2 regions of the Streptomyces bottropensis ATCC 25435 genome follow, and region 1 is predicted to be linked to the other one. Evidence: predicted binding sites of a transcription regulator. Region 1 holds the regulator's gene; the other holds the start of a gene.
The links. Region 1 encodes HspR, which represses chaperone genes until heat shock. Its sites were predicted from a motif close to TTGAGNNNNNNNNNCTCAA; they were not measured.
Positions count from the first base shown of each region.

Region 2: the regulator HspR is predicted to act here: its motif matches at 1,536-1,554, upstream of lon (endopeptidase La).

Region 1 covers NZ_KB911581.1:402,881-407,089, forward strand. The annotation lists gene grpE (nucleotide exchange factor GrpE) at 1-540, shown strand, start outside; gene dnaJ (molecular chaperone DnaJ) at 583-1,761, shown strand; gene STRBO_RS0101855 (heat shock protein transcriptional repressor HspR) at 1,767-2,219, shown strand; gene STRBO_RS0101860 (fibronectin type III domain-containing protein) at 2,312-4,209, opposite strand, start outside.
Region 2 covers NZ_KB911581.1:1,631,805-1,636,013, reverse strand. The annotation lists gene lon (endopeptidase La) at 1-1,513, opposite strand, end outside; gene STRBO_RS0107380 (rhomboid-like protein) at 1,687-2,751, opposite strand; gene STRBO_RS0107375 (TetR/AcrR family transcriptional regulator) at 2,898-3,584, opposite strand; gene STRBO_RS0107370 (MFS transporter) at 3,784-4,209, shown strand, end outside.

The DNA.
Region 1 (4,209 bases):
GTGGCCGGTCTGACGGCACAGCTGGACCAGGTGCGTACGGCGCTCGGTGAGCGCACCGCGGACCTCCAGCGCCTCCAGGCCGAGTACCAGAACTACCGCCGACGAGTCGAGCGCGACCGGATCACGGTCAAGGAGATCGCCGTGGCGAACCTCCTGACCGAACTCCTGCCCGTGCTCGACGACATCGGCCGCGCGCGGGAGCACGGCGAACTCGTCGGCGGATTCAAGTCCGTCGCCGAGTCGCTGGAGACGGTCGCGGCGAAGATGGGCCTGCAGCAGTTCGGCAAGGAGGGCGAGCCCTTCGACCCGACGATCCACGAGGCCCTGATGCACAGTTACGCGCCCGACGTCACCGAGACGACGTGCGTGGCGATTCTCCAGCCGGGGTATCGCATCGGCGAGCGCACCATCCGCCCCGCGCGGGTGGCCGTGGCCGAACCGCAGCCCGGTGCGCAGTCCGCCAAGGCCGAGGAGTCCGAGGGCGCCTCCGGTGCCTCCGGTGCCGACGACAAGGAGAGCGGTGGCCCGGACGAGGGCTGACGCAGGCGGTATGCAGGTTGAGCGGAAGGAGGGACGTCGCGGATGAGTACCAAGGACTTCATCGAGAAGGACTACTACAAGGTCCTCGGCGTCCCCAAGGACGCCACCGAGGCCGAGATCAAGAAGGCGTACCGCAAACTCGCCCGCGAGTTCCACCCGGACGCCAACAAGGGGAACACCAGGGCCGAGGAGCGCTTCAAGGAGATCTCCGAGGCCAACGACATCCTCGGTGACCCCAAGAAGCGCAAGGAGTACGACGAGGCCCGCGCCCTCTTCGGCAACGGCGGCTTCCGCCCGGGGCCGGGCGCAGGCGGCGGCTCGTTCAACTTCGACCTGGGCGACCTCTTCGGAGGCGGCGCCCAGGGCGGGGGGCAGGCGGGCGGCTTCGGCGGGGGCATCGGCGATGTCTTCGGCGGCCTCTTCAACCGGGGCAGCTCCGGCACCACGCGGGTGCAGCCCCGGCGCGGCCAGGACATCGAGTCCGAGGTCACGCTGAGCTTCACCGAGGCCATCGAGGGCGCGACCGTCCCGCTCCGGATGTCCTCGCAGTCGCCCTGCAAGGCCTGTTCGGGCACCGGCGACGCCAACGGCACGCCCCGCGTGTGCCCGACGTGCGTCGGCACCGGCCAGGTCGCGCGGGGCTCCGGCGGCGGCTTCTCCCTGACCGACCCCTGCCCCGACTGCAAGGGCCGGGGCCTGATCGCCGAGGACCCCTGCGACATCTGCAAGGGGTCGGGCCGCGCCAAGTCGTCCCGCACCATGCAGGTCAGGATCCCGGCGGGCGTCTCCGACGGCCAGCGGATCCGGCTGCGCGGCAAGGGCGCCCCCGGTGAACGGGGCGGCCCGGCAGGCGACTTGTACGTCGTCGTGCACGTCGACCCGCACCCGGTGTTCGGCCGCAAGGACGACAACCTCACGGTGACCGTCCCGGTGACGTATCCGGAGGCGGCCCTGGGCGGCGAGGTCCGGGTCCCGACCCTGGGCGGACCGCCGGTCACCCTGAAACTGCCTCCGGGCACCCCCAACGGCCGTACGATGCGGGCCCGGGGCAAGGGAGCCTTCCGCAAGGACGGCACCCGCGGGGACCTGCTGATCACCGTCGAGGTGAGTGTTCCGAAGGACCTGTCGGGGAAGGCTCGTGACGCCCTGGAGGCGTATCGCGAGGCGACCGCGGGCGAGGACCCGCGGGCGGAGCTGTTCCAGGCCGCGAAGGGAGCATGAATGTGATGGACGGCCGCCGTCGAAACCCCTATCAGCTGACGGAAGAGACACCGGTGTACGTCATCTCGGTGGCCGCCCAGCTGTCCGGTCTGCACCCGCAGACCCTGCGCCAGTACGACCGCCTGGGTCTGGTCTCCCCGGACCGCACCGCCGGGCGCGGCCGCCGCTACTCGGCCCGCGACATCGAACTGCTGCGCACGGTCCAGCAGTTGTCGCAGGACGAGGGCATCAACCTGGCCGGCATCAAGCGCATCATCGAGCTGGAGAACCAAGTCGTGGCCCTGCAGTCGAGGGTCGCCGAGATGGAGGCCGCCCTCGACGGCGCCGCCGCGACCATGCGCCAGCGCGAGGCGGCGGTCCATGCCTCCTACCGGCGCGACCTGGTGCCGTATCAGGAGATGCAGCAGAGCAGCGCGTTGGTGGTGTGGCGGCCGAAGGGGCGGCAGCCGTCAGACTGACGGTTGGTCACGTGACGTCAGGGGCCCGGAGGTTCAGCTGAACCTCCGGGCCCCTCGCGTGCGCTCGGCGCCGTGCCCGCTCGCCGCTCGCGTTATGAGCCGCTCGGCAGGGTCACGGCCGAGTCCACGTTGGTGAAGGTCTCCGAGCCGTCCTGGGCGACGACCGAGACCACGTAGTGAAGGGTCGTTCCCGCGGGCGCGGTGGTGTCGACCCAGTAGGTGGTGCCCGGTGCCAGGGGTACGTCGTTCACGCGGACGTACTGGCTCGTGGCGCGGTCCCAGCGGTGGACGTTGAGGCCGGCGGCCCCGGTGACGACGGAGTCGTCGCAGTCCGGGTCCACGTTGACGCCCCCCGCCCGGATGCCCGAGGCGTACAGCAGACAGGCCGCCGTCTCCTCGGGGAACGACGTCGGCGTGAGGTCGAGTTCGGTGACCGCGACCTTGGAGGCGAGCTGGCTCCAGTGGTCGACGTTCGGGTCGACCGTGTCGATGAGGGAGTTGCCGTAGATGTCGTGGGCGACGACGATGAAGTGCGTGCTCTCGCCGTCCGCCGCTTCGGGCAGAACGGTTTCGGAGCGGCCGCCGTCCACGGTGCCGATGTACTGGGGGGTGCCCCACTGCGTCGGCTGCTCGTAGACCTCGTACCTGTCCAGGTCGGCGTCCGCGCTGTCGTCCCAGTCCAGCTTGACGCCGTACTCCAGCGGCTCGGCGGTCAGGCCGGTCACGGGCGGCGGCGGGATCTCGTCGCCGGGGCGGGTGACGGTGAGCTCGGCGGAGCCGGTGGACCACAGGCCCGCGGTGTTCTTCCGGGTCATCACGTAGTGGTACGGGACGCCGTGGGCGCCGTCGTAGTCGGTACAGCTGCGGACCGTGTCGCCGGCCTCGTCGGTGCTGGTCTTCCGGCTGCGGCAGTCGGCCGTCGTCCACTGCCTGGAGCCGTCCGCCGAGGTCTCCGAGCGGAGGACGCGGTAGTCGGCCGTGTCGCCGCCCGCCGGCTCCGTCCAGGTGAACACCGCTCCCCAGCTGGGCGTCGTCACGGTCACGTTCTGCGGCGGGGTGATGCTCCGCGTGCTGCGCACGACGCCGGAGGCGGTCGCGTTCCCGGCCGCGTCGATCGCGCTGACCTTGTAGTCGTACGCCGTGCCGTACCGGGCCGAGGTGTCGGTGTAACTGGTGGAGGTGGTGTCGGCGAGCGTGGTGTACGAGGTCGCGGAGACCGTCTTGCGGAAGACGCGGTAGTTGACCGCGTCGGCGGAGGCCGTCCAGGTCAGGTTGTTGGACGCCTCCACGGCGGTGGCGCCGAGGACAGGCGCGGCGGGGCCGGTCACGTCGTCCGTGGGGATCGGGCCCTGGTCGGCACTGCCGGACGACTCGTTGCCCGCCTTGTCGTAGGCGCGGACCTCGTAGGTGTACGACTGTCCGGTGGACGGCGGGGTGTCGGAGTGGCTGAGGTTGGTGGTCGTGCCCACCCTCGTCCAGGCGCTGGTGCCGGCCACCTTCCGGTAGACGCGGTAACCGGCCAGGTCCATCTCCTTGTTGCGCGCCCAGGTGACGACGGCGGTCGTGTACTCGTACGGCTCGATGATGTAGTCGAACCCGGTACCGGTCGGGGCGAGGGGCTTGGCCTGGTCGACCGTGGCCGACGTCCGGGGCGCGTACGCGAACTTGACCTTGGCGGAGCCGGTCCAATTGACGTAGTCGACGCGCAGGGTGTGCTTGCCGGACGGGATGGTGAGGTTGACGGTCTTGGAGACGGTCGTCGAGACGTTCTTCCAGAGGTCGATCTTGCGGGCCTCGGTCGTGCCCGGGTCCAGATAGACGCGGATGCCGTCCAGGCCGGAGACGGAGAGCGTGAACGGGCCGCCGGAGCCGAAATCCCGGGTGACGGTCCAGCGGACACCGAAATTGTTGGACGGCACGCCGGTGGCGGGCGCGCCGGTGCCCCAGTCCTGGTCGATGGCGCTGTCGCAGTCGGTCTTCTTCGGCGTTC
Region 2 (4,209 bases), 1.2 Mb from region 1:
CCGTGTACCCGTCCAGCCGGACCAGCTCCATGCGGTCGAGCAGCGCCTCGGGGATCGACTCCAGCACGTTGGCCGTGGCCAGGAAGACGACGTCGCTCAGGTCCAGCTCGACCTCCAGGTAGTGGTCCCGGAAGGTGTGGTTCTGCGCGGGGTCGAGGACTTCGAGCAGGGCCGCGGCCGGGTCGCCCCGGAAGTCGGAGCCCACCTTGTCGATCTCGTCGAGCAGGACGACGGGGTTCATGGACCCGGCTTCCTTGACGGCCCGCACGATCCGTCCCGGCAGCGCCCCGACGTACGTACGCCGGTGTCCGCGGATCTCCGCCTCGTCCCGTACGCCGCCGAGCGCGACGCGGACGAACTTGCGCCCCATCGCGTGGGCCACGGACTCGCCGAGGCTGGTCTTGCCGACACCGGGCGGCCCGACGAGCGCGAGCACGGCACCGCCGCGCCGCCCGCCGACGACGCCCAGCCCCCGGTCCGCACGTCGCTTGCGCACGGCGAGGTACTCGGTGATGCGCTCCTTCACGTCCTCGAGACCGGCGTGCTCGGCGTCGAGCACCCGCTGGGCGCCCCGGATGTCGTACGCGTCCTCGGTCCGCTCGTTCCAGGGCAGTTCGAGCACGGTGTCGAGCCAGGTCCGGATCCAGCCGCCCTCGGGCGACTGGTCGCTGGACCGCTCCAGCTTGTCGACCTCCTTGAGCGCGGCCTCCCGTACCGACTCCGGCAGGTCGGCGGCCTCGACACGCGCGCGGTAGTCGTCGGACTCCTCGCCGTCCTGCTCGCCGTTCAGCTCGCGCAGTTCCTTGCGCACGGCTTCGAGCTGGCGCCGCAGCAGGAACTCGCGCTGCTGCTTCTCGACGCCCTCCTGGACGTCCTTCGCGATGGTCTCGGCGACGTCCTGCTCGGCGAGGTGGTCCCGCAGTTGCTGGGTGGCGAGCTTCAGCCGGGCGACGGGGTCGCCGGTCTCCAGGAGCTGGATCTTCTGCTCGACGGTGAGGAAGGGCGAGTAACCGGAGTTGTCGGCGAGCGCGGAGACGTCGTCGATGGCCTGCACCCGGTCCACGACCTGCCAGGCGCCGCGCTTGCGCAGCCAGCTGGTGGCAAGTGCCTTGTACTCCTTGGCGAGTTCGGCGACCTGGCCGGGCAGCGGCTCCGGCACGCTCTCGTCGATGCTCGTCCCCTCGACCCACAGCGCGGCGCCGGGCCCGGTGGTGCCGGCCCCGATCCGCACCCGGCGGACCGCGCGGATGAGCGCGCCGGGGTCCCCGTCGGCCAGCCGTCCGACCTGCTCGACGGTCCCGAGCACACCGGTGGCCGCGTACGACCCGTCGATCCGCGGCACCAGCAGCACCTTCGGCTTCCCGGGCTCCGCCCGCGCCGCCGCCTGCGCGGCCTCCACCGCGGCCCGTACATCCGTGTCATTGAGGTCCAGCGGCACCACCATTCCCGGCAGCACGACCTCCCCGTCGAGCGGCAACACGGGCAGGGTGAGCGGTGTGGACGTCGAAGCCATGATCTCTCCCTCGGCAGTCAAGTTGAGCTACGCCGACTCAATGCACATGAGCCGAGGAATGTTCCCCGAGGGGCGGGGCGTTCGCTGTGGGCGATCAGCGCTGGGCCTGCGGCGGTCGGGCCACGGGAACGCGTCGGCGCCCGACGGGGCCCCGCACGACGCGACCGGCCCGGCTACGCGCCGCCGACCGTCGTGGCCCCGGACCGCCCCGCACCGGCCTGCGGCGGACGTCGGCGTCCCCAGTCGCCCCGGTCCGCCGCCCGCCTCCACCGCCGCACGACCGGCCACGTCGCCACCCCGATCGCCAGGGCCAGCAGGTGCCCCCAGTTCGTCATCGGGTCCGTGAAGGCGAGCAGGTCGTTCACCAGCATCCCGCCGAGCATCAGCAGCATCGGCCACCGCAGCCACGGTGACAGCAGCCCCGCCAGAGCGCCCGCGCTCGCCGCCACCCCGAAGCTGATGCCGTAGTCGAGGCGGTGGAGGGAGCTGACGGGAAGACGGCCGGCCAGGACGGCGAGGCCCACCGGAACCTCCGTCGCCAGGGTGGCGAGGGCGTGGCCGAGCAGGAAGACCCCGGCCGTGCGCCACCCGCCGATCCGGCGTTCCAGCGCGGTCAGCACCAGCAGGAACCCCACGGCATAGACGGACGCGACCCCGCCCGCCACCCACAACGCGCTCGCGAACAGCACGAGCGCCGGGGCCCGCACCAGGTGGGCCACATCCGTGCTGGAGCCCTGGTGGAGCGCGTGCACCAGGGCGGGGCCGGCGTACTCGGCGACGATCGAGGTGACCACCAGGACGGAGGCGTAGAAGAAGGTGAAGGGCGTGGCGACGGGGGTGGGGAGCAGACGCCAGGGACGCGGGAGCCGGGTGCGCGGGAGCGGCAGGCGCGGGAGCGGCAGGCGCGGGAGCCGGGTGCGCGGGAGCCGGGTGCACGGGAGCGGGGCGGGCGCGGGTTCTTCGCGCGCCGGGGGCTCCGCGTCCCGATCCGGCACCCGGGCGCGGGCGGCTGCCGCGCCGGGCTGCCGCGGGATGCCGTCGAGGGCGGGCCCGTTCACCGACGGCGACACGTCGGCCCATGCCCTTCCCGCCCCGGTCGCCATGGTCTCGTCCGGCCCCACGGACGGCACGGACCGCACGGGCTCCAAGGGCTCCAAGGGCTCCAAGGGCTCAGCGGACTTCAGGAACTCCACCGGCTGCACGGCGTTCACGGGCTTCACGGCCTCGGTGGCATCCAAAGCGAGGCGCTCCTTCCGTTTCGCCCCACCTTCGACGCTCCGACACGCCCCTGTCTGTGACCTCCGCCACCCTCGACCCGATTCACAGCGGCTCGACAGCAGCGACGCCCCCGCACCCCGGGCCCCCCGCGCACGTGCCCGCCCGCCTACGAACAACCCTCCGCGCCGATCCCCCGTGACACCCGCTCCACGTACGCCCGGAACCGCCCCGCCATGTCGAACCCCCGCGGATCCAGCACCCACTGGATCTGCAGCCCGTCCATCACGGCGGCCAACTCCTGCGCCACGGCCACGACATCTGTGCCGGCCCGCAGTTCACCGGAGGCCACCCCCCGCCGCAGCACCCCGCCCACGGTGTCCACGACCTCGGCATACCGCCGGACGAAGTACGCGTGGGCGGGATGCTCGGGGTCACCCGCCTCTGCGGCAAGGACGTTGAACATCCGGGTGCGGCCCAACCGTGTGCCGTTGTACTCGGCGAGCTTCACGAGCGCCGCGAACATCTGGGCCGCCGAGTCGAACCGTCGGGAGAAGAACCGCTCCCGGTCGCTGTCGTCTATGCGCTCCAGCACCTGGACGAGCAGATCCTCCTTGCTGCGGAAGTGGTGCAGCAGCCCGCCCTGGGTGATCCCGACATCCTTGGCGATGCGGGCGAGCGAGGCGGCGTGGAACCCCCGCCGGGCGAAATTCTCGACGGCGGCGTCCAGGATGCGCAGCCGCCGCTCGTCCCCGACCGCGTACGAGCCCCGCGCGCCGGACCCCTCCGGCCCGCCCCCGCCGGCCTCCGCCGGCCCACCCTCGCCGGACCCCGCTGACCTCCGGTTCCGCACCATGGCCGTCACCCTAGCCCCCGCCCGACCGCCCCCAGGTCTCTGACTGACCGTCGGTTACACGAGTAATCAATCTGTCCTTTCAAGCCATCTTCCGCGTGATGGTGGCCACTTGTCCAAAACCTAGTACCCACTCGGTTTTGCTGCTTCCCTGAACGGGCCTGCGCGGCGACGCCGCCGCCCTCGTCCCCCAGGAGAGCCCATGGCCGTCACCCCGGACGCCGTCCCGCTCGGCGAGGCGACCGCTCACACCCCCGCGTCACCTCTGCCCCCCGCGTCACCCGGCCCCGCCGACCGGAGCGAGACGGCTCCCGCCCGACTCGTGCTCGGCCTCGCCCTGGCCCAGTTCGGCACCTATCTCGCGGTCCTCACCCCCGTCGTCGTCACCCTCGCCCTGCGCGTGAACCAGATCGTGCCGGAGGCGGACCGGGGTGCGGCCCTCGGCCGGGTGCTGTCCGTCGGCGCGCTGCTCGCCATGCTCGGCAACCCAGTGTTCGGCGCGCTGTCCGACCGCACGACCAGCCGCTTCGGCCGGCGCCGTCCCTGGCTGCTCGGCGGTATGACGGCCGGACTCACCGGTCTGCTGGTGGTCGCCCTCGGCACCGGCCTCACCACCCTGATGCTGGGC